Regions from separate parts of the Evansella cellulosilytica DSM 2522 genome, predicted to be linked through region 2. Evidence: predicted binding sites of a transcription regulator. Region 2 holds the regulator's gene; the other holds the start of a gene.
The links. The regulator Rex, encoded in region 2, represses fermentation and respiration genes when NADH is low (regulators of the CRP and FNR family bind a similar motif). The targets are predictions, from matches to a motif close to TTGTGAAATATTTCACAA.

Region 1 (7,312 bases), 130 kb from region 2:
TTCTGTTGAAGTTGCTAACACCATATATTCAACTTGTCGAACATCTTTTAAAAGGTGTACTAAACCATTTCTTAATAGCTCATGGTCTAACCCTATTAACAGTCTCATACTTGCACACCCTCTCCGACTAACTTTTTATCTATTTTGAATTGGAGATATCCTACCTACAAAGCTATTTTATATGTTTCCTTTATACAAGAAAAGAGATACAGTTTTTTCTTGAAATTTACTTCTTCTTAAAACGCTTATCCACTATCGGCCACTACCACTATTTTACTCCCGACATGAAAAAGGGAAACGAAACGGTCATGCCGTACGTTCCCCCCTAGTTCAGTTAATTTTTCATTATCTTTTCCATTTATTATTTTCTAGATCATTCTGGACTTCTTGATCGACATGTGTAAACCCACACTGAATGGCGTATTTCTTCACCGACTCACCAATATAAGCAAATGACAGCGCCTTAAGTTCAATACGTAACCTTTCTATTTCAGCAATAAAAGAATCAATAGAGGCCTTATTTGGAAAAATGACTGTTTGCCAATTGTCTTCCGTCAGTATGCGTTCATTTAATTCATCAAATCTATGATCCCTTTCCCAAGCATGAGAGCGAAATACATGACTATCTACAAATAGACTTTGATCGATTTTTTTCCCACTTGGACTAATAACCGCAGTTGTTTTTTCACTGAATTCCGCTTTCGTTGCAATAATTCCTTTTTCCATTAGTTTTTTTCTCGTTTTTTCTGAAAGGAACTGTATGTCCCTTGGTAAATCACGAATATCAAAGCTATGATTAAGCATACTCGATAAAAAAGTATCTACACTTTCAGGAGCTGTAAAAATGATGCGGTCACTTTGTAATGCCTTCGTCAATTCTCCATTAGTAAAGGCGGCTTCCTCCATTTTTACAGTAGGAAAAGAGTAGGCTTCTGCACCGTGTCCTGTAAAATAATCCTCTAAATCGAAGGACGTTCCTGACGATTTAGCTACTAATACTCTTTTCCCAATAAATTTCTTTTTATCAAACCATTTGATTTTTTGTCTTAATGAAACAACGTCTCCTATAATTGTCATCGCAGGGTTTTTAATGTTTTCTGTTTCCACGATATCGCTTATCGTTTCTAAAGTCCCTTCAACAACACGCTGCTTCCCTAATGTTGCCCATTCGATGACAGCAACTTTTGTTTGTGGAGTTTTCCCTTGCTCTATCAGCGTATGACAGTTTGTTTTTAAACTCTTTACACCCATATAATAGGCAATTGTTTCTCCTAAGTACTGACCATTGTACGTATTATCAACCGTTTCTTTAGTAACACTTGCATGACCCGTACGAAGTGTGAAGCTATTGCTATAATCACGATGAGTCACTGGGATTCCGGCATACGCTGCAGCAGCAATGCTCGACGTTACACCAGGAATTATTTCATACTCAATACCTTCATTAACAAGAGCTTCTGCTTCTTCACCAACCCTACCAAATACAGAAGGATCACCGCCTTTTAGTCGCACGACATATTGACCTAACTTCGCTTGTTCAATGAGCGTTTCATTAATTTTTTCTTGGCGCATAATGTGACGATTCGGTAATTTACCACAGTATATAAAATCACACGTTTTTTTCGCTTCTCGGAGCAACCTCGGATTTACTAATCGATCATATAAGATGACATCTGCTTTTTTTATCGATTTCAAGCCTTTATTTGTAATTAAGCCACTGTCCCCAGGACCAGCCCCTACAAAGGAGACAAAACCTGTCTGATTAGTCATTTCTTACACCACAACGTATACATAGCCATCAATGACCTCCGTCTCATACGTTACCACTTTACCATCGTCTGGCTTTTGTACTTCCCCAGTCACTAAAGAGACTTTCCAATCTTGAAGTGGGCAATAAACAAATTCTCCTGCTACGATCCCTTCTGCTAGTGGACCATTTGTGTGAGGACAGCGGCTTGCTACTGCGCGTACATCACCATTACTTAAGTGAAAAATCGCGATCGACTCGCCTTTTATTTCTACTTCCTTACCGATTAACTGAGGTAATTGCGCTAACTCTAATACTTTTACTTTTTCTTGTATAGCATTCATGTGTAAAACCTCCGCTCCTGACTTTATATTTTCACCACATCATACATGTCTTTTTGCTTTGCATTGTTGATCATGTTCCCCCATGCCTCATCGTACGTTGTTTTCGCATGGTCAAAGTGTATTGCAAGCTCCTGCTTTGTTGCTTCATTTAATAGTACTTCTTTAATCGGTTCTACACCGATCCTTTCAACCCAGTTAGATGTACGCTCACCATATATTCCTGTTTCTCGGTAGTATTGTACGTACGCCTTAGCCATTTCAAGAACTTCTTCTTCAGTTGCAACAGTTGTTAATGAATCACATTCGCGAACCTCCGTACCTCCGTTTCCACCGAAATAAAGCTGATAGCCATTTTCTACGCAGACAACACCAAAATCCTTCGTTAAAACCTCTGCACAGTTTCTTGGGCACCCTGTTACACCCATTTTCATTTTATGAGGCGTATCGACCATTTCCAATGCTTTTTCAAGTTGTATACCTAGTCCTAGTGAATCCTGCGTGCCAAAACGGCAGAATTGAGAGCCGACACATGATTTCACGTTGCGAAGCGATTTAGAATAAGCATAGCCCGAACGCATCCCTAGCTCTTCCCATATATGTGGCATATCTGTCTTTTTTACTCCGTAAAGACCAATTCGACTTGCTCCTGTTACCTTTACTAATGGAACATCATATTTCTTTGCAACCTCACCTAGTTTTATAAGGTCATCAGCAGTTGTCGTTCCACCATACATTCTCGGTATGACGGAGAACGTACCATCATTTTGGATATTTCCTTCCATTCTTTCATTAACAAATCGAGAAGCTTTGTCATCTTCATACTCTTCTGGACGAAGCATACGCATATAGTAGTTTAATGCTGGTCTACATTTAGAACATCCTTCCTCCTGCTCAAATCCTAGCACAAGACGAACCTCTTTTGGAGATTGTAACCCTTTTTCTTTCATTTCAGCAACGACTTCATCACGAGATAAAGGTGTACATCCACACATGCCATTACTTTTTGCCGATGCATCAAAGCTATCTCCTAAAGTTAGCGCTAAAATGCCCTCTACGACATTTTTACATTTACCACATGAAGCTCCAGCCTTCGTACATGTTTTCACTTCATCGAACGTTTTTAAGTCCTGTTCTAGGATGGATTGCACGATTGTACCTTTTTTCACGCCATTACAGCCACAAACCGTATCCTCTGCACTCATTTCTGCAATCATCGCTGCTTCTGAATCTTCACCAGCTTTTTGTAAAATAGATGCACTCGTAAATTCGCTTATATCCGTTTCCTTTTTCATCATGCTGAATAATCGCGTTCCGTCAGATGCATCCCCGTATAAAACAACACCAACAATCTTATTATTTGTGATGAGTACTTTTTTATAAACGCCTGCAAACTGATCTTGCACAATAATCGCTTGTGTTTCATCATCCTCTTTAATTTTCCCTGCAGAAAACAAATCACAGCCTGCAACCTTTAATTGTGTTGATAATAAGCTTCCTTCATACCCTGTGGAAGCTAATCCAGTAATATGTTCAGCTAGAGCAACGCCTTGCTCATATAATGGTGCCACTAGCCCATAAGCAATGCCATTATGCTCTGCGCATTCTCCTACAGCATAAATAGATGATTGAGATGTTTGTAAGTGGTTATTTACAATAATCCCTCGGTTTACGTCTATACCTGCTTCTTTTGCTAATGCAATATTTGGGCGAATCCCAACAGCCATCACGACTAAATCACACGCAACAGATGAACCGTCTGCAAATGAGATGCCTTGTACACGGCCGTCTCCGTAAATTTCTTTCGTTTGTTTTTCCATTAAAAACTTCATGCCTTGTGCTTCTAAATCCTTCTTTAATAATCTTGCTGCAGCTTCATCTAGCTGTTGCTCCATTAAATACGGCATAATATGAACGACATGAACGTCCATTCCTTGATCCATTAATCCTCTTGCTGCTTCAAGCCCTAACAATCCTCCACCAATTACGACCGCTTTTTTATATCGTTTCGCAGTATTTAACATATAGTTTGTATCATCAATCGTTCGGAAGCCAACTACTCCTTCAAGATCACTTCCTGGAACAGGTAATATAAAAGCACTTGAACCTGTCGCAATAATTAGCTCATCATATGCCACTGTATTCCCTTTATCTGTTACAACTTGCTTGTTGAGGCGATTGATATGCGTCACCTTTTCACCAGTAAAAAGTGTGACACCATTTTCTTTGTACCAATTCCAATCGTTAATATTAATATCCTCTATCGTTGTTTTGCCTTGTAGAACATTAGAAAGCATAATGCGATTATAATTCGGGTATGGCTCATCACCAAATATAGTGATATCAAACATACTTGACTCTCTTTTTAAAATTTCTTCAATACACCTAACACCCGCCATCCCATTTCCTATCATCACTAATTTCTTTTTCACTTGAATTCCCCCATCCTCTATGTGTAATACTTCACATTCAATTTTATTATTTGTGAGATGATTCACATATTTACGGAAGTGAAACCCTTCCTCATAGTAAATCAACTGGATAATTTATAACATTGTTTACGTTAACTTATTAAATATATATGTATCTTAATTCATAATAAAAATACCCTCTGTGATATTTATCACAAATAAAGATCGTTACTTTTTTTGCCACATTTTAAACAAGATTCGATATTTGTAGGCAATTTATACCAACTGATATAACGCACACACACCAATCGTTACTTTTTACCTAATTTATGAGTGAACGAAATCGGTACTTAAGGGCAATGTTATATTACTTCCTTTATTATACAATTGAGATTGCGATATTAGTTTTCTTAATATTCAATCTACAATTCACACTTCAATATCCTCTCTGTTTCACCCAGGAATTTAAGTAATCATGTTATCGAAGTTAGGAAAATGATCCTACCCATAATAGTCTAATTCCATAAACAAAAAGGGGGAAGGCGTTACTGTTGCGTTAAATTTATAGACTATTTATAAGTGGCACTAATTTTTGAAAGAGGTGTATTTCATGTCGATTATGGAACTCATAAAGAAAACTATTCCATTTTTTATTTCTAGAATCATTGTTTATGCTATTTTTGCTGTAGCATCATTATTATTCTTGGGACTTATGTTAGGATTAGGTATTTTACTATTCCGTTGGTTTGAATTTGCTTCATTCTTTTTCATCCTCATGATTGTTGGTACTTTCTTTGCAGTATTAGGTATTTTAAGGTTTGTAGAGAGATATTTCCTGTATATGGTGAAGGTTGGCCATATTGCTGTTGTAACAGAATTACTTAGAACTGGAAAAGTTCCTGAAGGAAAAAATCAAATTAGTTATGGGAAAGACCAGGTTGTTAATAACTTCGGCTCTGCTAATGTTGCTTTTGTCGTAGACAAAATTATTTATGGAGCAGTAAAACAAATTCAACGTTGGCTTATGAGAATTGGAAACTTCCTTAGCTTTGTTCCCGCTGCCAAAAAAATAATCGGTATTATTAGTAAAATAATGGAAGTCAGCTTACGCTACGTTGATGAAGCTATTTTATCTTATATTATGCTAAGAAAAAGTCAAATTGCTGAAGCTGCAGCTACTGCAGAAGAAGGGTCTGACTCTGAAGAGGAATCTGTATGGAAATCTGCATGTGATGGTGTTGTCCTTTACGCACAAAGCTGGAAAAAAATTGTGATGACCGCTGCTGGTATTGTAGCATTTGTTTATATTTTAAACTTTGTTATCTTCATTCCGAGCGTGTTTGCATTCATGGGAATTTCATCTGCTATTACCTCCAATGCTGGGGCGGCAGCTATTTTAGGCTGGTTTGCGATTGTGGGGGCTTACATTGTAACAGCAATGATTAAGAGAGCAATCGTTGATCCTATTGCAATGATTGCAATGGTACGTGCTTACCAACTTAATATTCAAAATATAGAACCTAATATAGACTTGCAACAAAAGCTATTAAATATTTCATCTAAGTTTAAACAGCTATTTAACAAAAGAAAAGAAGACACTCCGCAACCTCCAACGGCTGACCAAGGAGCAACTTCTTCCGTTTAAAATAAAAGAAGTAGTGGACTCAAATGGTGGTGTTTTCTGCCTAATGAGTCCACTTTTTTAATTGCTGCGAAGATTGTGCAACAGGAGGGCACTGATAAAGGTCGAAATTTATCTTTTCCAGTCCCTCAAAGCAATGAAGCGTAGTCGCTGCAATCTTTTGTAACACTACTATGACTGAGTTTTGGATGCAATTTATTTTTTATATCAACCACTCGCTTCCGCAATCATAGTAGTCGCGCAACGAACGGAGCCATTGCCATTCAATTTTTGGCACTGAAAAAGTTGCTTTGTACTTTTTCAGTGACCTCGTGCCACAGGCTTGTCTAGTTTGATAAAGGTACCTCGTTTTCAACTTTCCTTCAGACGTGTTTTCCTTCGCTGAAGGGTAGATAGGACGGCGCTTTCTTACCTACAGGAGCTTTTTTCTTTGCTCAAAGGCAGATAGATGCAAACACAAAGCCATCATTGTACAAAGCAACGACACCTGTTCACCTGCAGAATAAATAATCTATCTACCACACTTGCCCGGTTTATGTAATTTTACTCATATTATCTTTTAGGAAGGTATGAAACATTTCCATAACCGTTGAATAGTATTTTCCCTTTGGATAAATAAAAGAAAACTCTCTTTTACTAGGTTTTTGCAATCGAATTTGACGTAGTATTTGGTGCTCACGTTCTATTTTGTATGTAATAGAGGAAAGAAATCCGACACCAAGTTTTTGTATAACTGCTTGCTTAATTGCTTCGTTATTATTGACTTCAATGATATTTTGCGGCTGAAAGTTCATTGTTTTGAAATACTCATCGACACATTCTCGTGTGTGTGATCCTCGCTTTCGTAAAATGTACGTTTCATTTTCTAGTTGGTCTAACGATTGACTCTGTTTGTACTTTTGCATTTCCTCCGCTAAACATACTAAATGAATGTTATCTTGAAAAAGCGAATCGACGTTAAACGCCTCCCGGTCAACATCCTTTGCAATAATGGCAACATCTAGCTTCCGTTCATTTAATTTATTAATGATTGTATCAGTATTATCTATATCTAGATGGATATGAATATTAGGATACTTCTTTTGGAAATGTACAACTAATGCTGTAATAGCAAAATTACCAATTGTCGTTCCACAACCTACATGTAATTCTCCACTATCACCATTTTTAA
Region 2 (7,312 bases):
ACGTCTTTAGTAAGTAATACGGATATAGCTGAAACTTGGGTTCAAGCTTATATTGATGATTCATTACATAGTGGCAGCAGCTTAGGAAATGCACTTTTATATAAGCCTGTTGTAGAAGAAAATGATTGGTCTTTTATAGACTTCCAAAAGAGATTAAATGAAATTAACTATGTGTATGCGAAGCGGGGCGCTGTATTATCGAGTTATGTAACAGGATTAGTACTGCTATTAATTGTTGTATCACTTATGATTTGGCTTTTAAAAGATGTGGAAAAGTGGAAAAAGGCTGCAGTATTGTTACTACTAAGTGGTGTAAGTTCACCTTTTATTTTTATTATTATCCCGCCAGTTATGACAAATAGTTCACCTTACTTGTATGTCATGTTAGTAACTTTTTTAAGTTTCTTACTCGGCCTGTTGATAACAAAACTTTCAAAGAAACCATTTAGTGTTGCTTGTGGATTATTTTTTATCACTTTAATGTTTGATGTTATTTTAGGTGGGTATTTACTAGAGCGATCTTTTTTGAGCTATGATCCAGTTATTGGTGCACGTTATTATGGCATTGGGAATGAGTTCGCAGGAATATTCATCGTTAGTGGTCTGTTAATGATAGTCCCTTTTATAGGAAAGTTTAAAGACCATTTATCCTTTAAGGCAGCTTTTACAATTTGGTTCAAGCTCATGAGCGTCCTTGTCATTTTACTTATCGCGTTAGGTAGTTCTACCTATGGCGCAAATGCTGGGGCAAGTTTAGCTGTCAGTGTTGTCATGTTCTTTTTAACGATCCAGCTACTATTAAAAAATATTACGTGGCCTGTAAAATTAGTAACTGGGTTCCTATTTTTATTTGTCGTTCTTGTAGGCATATATGCTCTACAATTGAAGGCGCCATCAACGCATATTTATATCGCATTTCAACAACTATTAAGTGGCGATACCTCTGCTATTTGGCAAACGATCATAAGAAAAGTTGAAATGAACATAAAAATATTTAGAGTATCTTATTGGACACAGCTTTTTATAACAAGCTATTTTTTAGTAGGTTTAATTGTGTGGAGGAGAAAAAAACAAGAGCTGCATAAACAACAAACATTTATGATGAATACGTGTATAGTTGCTTCCCTCGCCCTACTAGTTTTAAATGATTCAGGCATTGTAGCGGCAGCAACCTCGATGTTCATTACGATAAGTGTCTGCTACGGATGGTCTTTACAAAATTCAGTTTCTGCGAGAGCTAACGGTTAGATTCTTAGCTTATAAGTGAATGTGTGGGCACGTACATTCATTTAAAAAGTTTGTTTTGTCTGTTTGTAGTATTGGCTGATGTTGTATTTTAGTAACTATATTTCGAATAGGATGGGCTTGACTCACGAAGGAAGTTTGAAGTGTTGAGAGATGTCGATAGAACGTCTCTCAGAGCAGATAGGAACTGAGAAAAACAGGAACAGTGACGATAGAGCACTCTTCATAGCAGAAAAAAATCTGTTATCGTGGAACAAAATTGATGTATAGCAAAAACCGTTACAAGTCGCAACGGTTTTTGTTTACATTATTAAACAATAAAATGACATTCGCCAGTTTAACCTTGAATCTTCAGTTTAAGTCCAACAACTCTACAAAATAATACAGATCACTTTTTCAAATTGCATGAAGGGACTCAATAAGGAATGACCAAACTCTAGAGTCTCCCTCTATATTTATTCATCCTGCAGCTGTTCCCATTCTTCCATCCATTTATCTACATTGGCTTTTGACTTTTCTATATTGTTATTTAGCTCAAGCGATTTTTCGTGATCCTGGTATATAACTGGATCGCACAGGTCTTCCTCCCATTGAGCAATACTTGTTTCTTCTTTTTCAATGAGTACTTCTAACTCCTCTATCCGTCTTTGACGCTGGCGTTCTTTTTTCTTTAATTCCTTTTCACGCTCATAGTCATGCTTGGCGGAGCCTTCGCTAGATTGCTTTTCAGGACTAGCTGTTCGAGTTGCAGCAGCTTTTTTTTCGGCTAATTTTTTTAGCTCTTCTTGCTCTAACTTTTTCGTGACGTAATAGTCGTAATCACCTAAATAGTCCGTTATTTTTGTCGAAGATAATTCAGCTACTCTTGTTGCCATTCTATTCACAAAGTAACGGTCGTGAGATACAAAAAGGAGAGTTCCTGGATAATCAATGAGTGCAGATTCTAATACTTCTTTACTATCAATATCGAGGTGGTTTGTCGGCTCATCAAGTATTAGCAAGTTTGCGTTAAGCATCATAAGCTTCGCAAGTGCTAATCTTGCTTTTTCTCCACCGCTAAGATCATAAACAATCTTTAAGACGTCATCACCACTAAATAAAAAATTCCCTAAAACGGTACGAATATCTTTTTCTGGCGTTTGTGGATATTCGTCCCACAGTTCTTGAAGCACCGTCTTATTAGATGTTAATTCCGTTTGCTCCTGATCGTAATAGCCAATTTTAACGTTACTACCGTAATTGATCTGACCAGCTATCGGGGATAATTTTTTGGAAATCGCTTTAATCAACGTTGATTTTCCGATTCCGTTTGGTCCAATTAAAGCAACGCTTTCTCCGCGCGTTATCTTTAAATTAATGTTTTCAAATAGTGTGTTCCCATTAAAGCCTACAGACAGATTTTCAATGGATAGTACGTCGTTTCCGCTCTGCTTATTAATGTTAAACCGGAACTTTGCAGAATGGTCATCATCGATAGGCCGATCTAATGGCGTCATTTTTTCTAGCTGTTTTCTTCTACTTTGTGCTCTTTTAGTAGTGGAAGCTCGAGCAATATTACGTTGAACAAAGTCTTCAAGCCGTTTCATTTCTTCCTGCTGTTTTTCAAACCGCTTTAATTCTATTTCAAGGCGTTTCGCTTTTTCCTCTAAATAGTTACTATAGTTGCCAGGATACTTAGTCGTCTCGTTAAATGACAGCTCGTATACTTGATTAACAATACGGTCAAGAAAATAACGGTCATGTGATACTACGAGTATCGCGCCATCATAACTAGATAAATAATTTTCAAGCCATGTAAGAGTTTCTATATCTAAGTGGTTTGTCGGCTCATCTAAAATTAATAGATCAGGCTTTGATAGGAGGAGCTTTCCAAGAGCTAGTCGCGTTTTTTGGCCGCCACTTAAAGTGTTTACAGTCGTGTTATAGTCAAAGTGAGCAAAATTTAAGCCAGATAATATACCACGTATATCTGCTTCGTATTGATAGCCACCTGCATCTTTGAAATCTTGCTGTAATTGATCATAATCTGATAAAACTTTTTCATAGTCACTTTGATTCGGATTACTCATTTTTTCTTCTAGTTTTCTTAGCTGTTTCTCCATTTGTTTTAAATGAACAAATACAGTGTTCATCTCTTCCCAAATGGAACGATCGGTGTTTAACCCACTATCCTGTGCAAGGTAACCGATTGAAACGTTTTTAGGTATGATTAAATCTCCAGAGTCAAATGAGAGGTCACCAGCAATAATTTTTAGAAGTGTAGATTTACCGGCACCATTACGACCGACTAATGCTACACGTTCACGGCTTTGTACCTCAAGCTTTACATTTGATAAAATTCTCTCTGCTCCGAAGGATTTTGACAATTGTACACATTGTAATAAGATCATCTTTTTCATCCTCACTGTCTAAATCCATACATTTCACAAAATAAGTGTACATGAATAAACACATATGAAGCAACTTAAATGAAAGTGGTTGTGTAGTTTGTGAAGAAAAGTGTACAATAGTGTTAGTAAAGGGGGTAGAAGCCTTGAGTTCGTTCACGCATTTTAATGAACAAGGGAGAGCCAAAATGGTCGACATCTCCGATAAAGGAGAAACAGTGCGAACAGCTGTTGCAAAAGGAAGCATCCAAGTAAATAAAGAAATATACGATGGCATTCAACAAGGGACAATGAAAAAAGGAGATGTTTTAGCTGTTGCTCAAGTAGCAGGTATTATGGCTGCAAAAAACACATCACAATGGATACCTATGTGTCACCCTTTATCTTTGTCGGGAGTTAACATACATTTTGATTGGGAAACTAGTGAAAGTGAATACACGTTACATATCGAAGCAAGTGTAAAGACAAAAGGAAGCACAGGTGTTGAAATGGAAGCGCTAACAGCCGTGTCAGCAACGGCTTTAACGATTTACGACATGTGCAAAGCAGTTGACAAAGGAATGATAATAGGAGAAAATTACTTGCTTGAAAAAACAGGTGGGAAGAACGGCGACTTTAAAAGATAGCAATAATAAATACAAATATATATTAAATGAAATGGGACTTCAAAAGAGATCTATATTCTTTTGGAGCAACCATCATGCTAGGAGGGAATAGTGTGGATATTGAACAAGCCAAAATACCGCAAGCAACAGCAAAACGTCTACCGCTTTATTATCGATTTTTAGAGAGCCTGCAATCTTCTGGAAAACATCGTGTATCGTCCTCTGAGTTAAGTGAAGCAGTAAAGGTAGACTCAGCAACAATCAGACGTGATTTTTCCTATTTCGGTGCATTAGGGAAAAAGGGCTATGGGTATAATGTTAACTACTTATTGACTTTTTTTCGTAAGACGCTTGATCAAGATGAAGTGACAAAGGTCATTTTAGTAGGAGTAGGTAATTTAGGAACTGCACTATTAAACTATAATTTTTCCAAAAGTAACAACATGAGAATTGAAATGGCATTTGACGTAGACGAAAACAAAGTGGGACAAGAAATTGGAAACGTTAGCATTCATCATTTAAATAATATTGAAGAGCTGATTCAAGGTGAAATTGAAGTTGCTATTTTAACTGTTCCTGCTAATGCAGCACAGCCAATTGCAGACCAATTAGTAAAAGCAGGGATTAAAGGAATTTTAAACTTTACACCAGCAAGACTATCCGTTCCGGAAAACGTTCGTATTCATCATATTGATTTATCAGTAGAACTACAATCATTAGTTTACTTTTTAAAGCATTATCCAATGTAAATGAGAATATTACCCTTTTCTTCAGAAGAGTTCTACATACAAAGTACTTACAGGTGTGTTTAAAGGTTAGTAAGCCTTTAACACACCTTAATTTTATTTATTGGAGTTCTTGAGGCAGTAATGTTGCCCTCATACAAGGGGATGCTATTTTTCGTTAAATAGGCATGTAGGCAATCATCGGCTATCGTGGTATAGTAATAGTAATGTTTCGAGTTTCGAAAAAGTTTTAGCAAGCAGGTGATGTTGTTGAGCAAAGTACCACATAAATGGCTCGTAGTTATTACAGTTTTATTAGGGACTTTTACAATTATTTTAAATAACAGTATGTTAAATCCAGCAGTTCCCCATTTAATGAATGTGTTCGGTGGGGATGCCGTTGCGACTGGATGGGTTATTACGATTTTTATGGTTACAATGGGTATTACGATGCCAGTTACGGGATATTTAGGTGATAAGTTTGGGAAAAAGCAGCTATATATGGCTGGCTTGTTCATCTTTATTCTTGGATCCATTTTAGGAGCTTTTTCGTGGGATCTATCCTCTCTCATTTTATTCCGTGGTCTTCAAGGAATAGGTGGCGGATTAATGATGCCAACATCGATGGCGCTTATTTTTGAAGTTTTTCCGAGGAAAGAACGTGGACTTGCGACAGGGATTTATGGTATTGCTGCAATGATGGCGCCAACAATTGGACCGACACTAGGTGGATTTATTATCGAAATGGGATCGTGGCAATGGCTCTTCCTTTGTAACATTCCTACTGGATTATTAGGTCTTATCTTTTCATATTTGTATTTAAAACAAACGAAAAAGGTCAATGGACTTACGTTTGATTTGTCGGGATTCGTTGCTGTCACGCTCGGTGTAGGTGCGATTTTACTTGCATTAGGAAGAGTGTCGGAGATTGGACATTTAACAAACGTATTGAATATTGCTCTTATTGTTTTCGGACTATTATCGTTATTCCTTTTTATCCGCATAGAAAACAGAAAAGAACAGCCACTTCTCGATTTATCGATTTTTAAAGTACGTGCATACACGTATAGCGTTTGGATTGGAAGTATCAGTAGTATTAGCTTGTTTGCTGGTATTTTTCTCGTACCATTGTTAGTGCAAAATGTATATGGTTACGGTGCGATTATGACAGGATTGTCGTTATTGCCAGGAGCATTACTTTCCGGTATTTTTATGAGCATTGGTGGAAGGATGTTAGATAAAAAAGGCCCCGCACTTGTAGTAACGACAGGCCTTATTTTGACGACAATACCTACCTTTTTATATGGATTTTTAAGCTTAGAAACGGCATTATGGGTTATTTTCGTCCTAAATGGTGTAAGAGGAATAGGGATGGGATTAAGCACAATGCCATCTACAACAGCAGGTATGAATGCTATTCCAGAACAGCTAATTACGAGAGGGTCGGCAATGAATAATGTGCTTCGCCAAATGAGCTCTTCGTTAGGGATCGTTTTCATATCCGTATATTTCGAGGTTAGAAGAGGACAGCTTACTGCACTAAATGGGACATCACTTGAACAATCGAGCTTACAAGCAATTAATGAAGGGTTTATCATTATCGCTATACTTTCCTTAATATCTATACCAATTGGGATATTACTTGGGAAAGAACATAAAAAGCAGCAAAAGGACCACTGAAAAAGTACTTAAATTCAAAGGGTAGACTAATAAATATAAGGTTGTTTGAATATAGAAGTTGATGAGACCTGTGCAAACTCGCTTTCCGTGGGCGGCTGGTGAGCCTCCTCGACCTGCGGTCTGCGGGGTCTCACCCCTGCCTTCGATCCCACAGGAACGAGCGTTACTTCGTCGCCTTATGCTTCGAGTTGTCTCGACGGATACGCTCCAAAGCATATACTCGTAGAGGAAGAGACAGTAAACTCGCTTGCTCCGGTCTCATCAACTTTCCCTTTCCCTATAATGAGCTGTATTAATATTAATGCAACGAAACAGCAAGTTTTTCACTTTTTCAGTGCCTTCTATTTGTATTGCAATGGCTATGCTCGTCGCTCGCCTGATAGGATAAACCCATTCCTATCAGGCTTTTAAACGATTGCGACGGCTACGCACATTGCCTAAGGGCACTGAAAAAGTGAAAGAACGCCACTTTTTCAGTGCCTTCTATTTGTATTGCAATGGCTATGCTCGTCGCTCGCCTGATAGGATAAACCCACTCCTATCAGGCTTTTAAACGATTGCGACGGCTACGCACATTGCTTAAGGGCACTGAAAAAGTGAAGGAACGCCACTTTTTCAGTGCCCTTGCAAAAACAGGAGCGGTTATTGAAGAACGTAAAATAGCTTTATT

Region 1: nirB (nitrite reductase large subunit NirB) is a predicted target of Rex. The motif match lies at 4,571-4,588, and genes of this name have one in related genera.

What each region holds. Positions count from the first base shown of each region.
Region 1 is NC_014829.1:262,922-270,233, reverse strand. It holds gene BCELL_RS01375 (response regulator transcription factor) at 1-108, opposite strand, end outside; gene cobA (uroporphyrinogen-III C-methyltransferase) at 346-1,770, opposite strand; gene BCELL_RS01365 (nitrite reductase (NAD(P)H) small subunit) at 1,774-2,091, opposite strand; gene nirB (nitrite reductase large subunit NirB) at 2,115-4,520, opposite strand; gene BCELL_RS01355 (hypothetical protein) at 5,110-6,144, shown strand; gene BCELL_RS01350 (LysR family transcriptional regulator) at 6,675-7,312, opposite strand, start outside.
Region 2 is NC_014829.1:389,518-396,829, forward strand. It holds gene BCELL_RS01965 (hypothetical protein) at 1-1,248, shown strand, start outside; gene BCELL_RS01970 (ABC-F family ATP-binding cassette domain-containing protein) at 1,701-3,635, opposite strand; gene moaC (cyclic pyranopterin monophosphate synthase MoaC) at 3,779-4,258, shown strand; gene BCELL_RS01980 (redox-sensing transcriptional repressor Rex) at 4,351-4,986, shown strand; gene BCELL_RS01985 (MDR family MFS transporter) at 5,233-6,642, shown strand.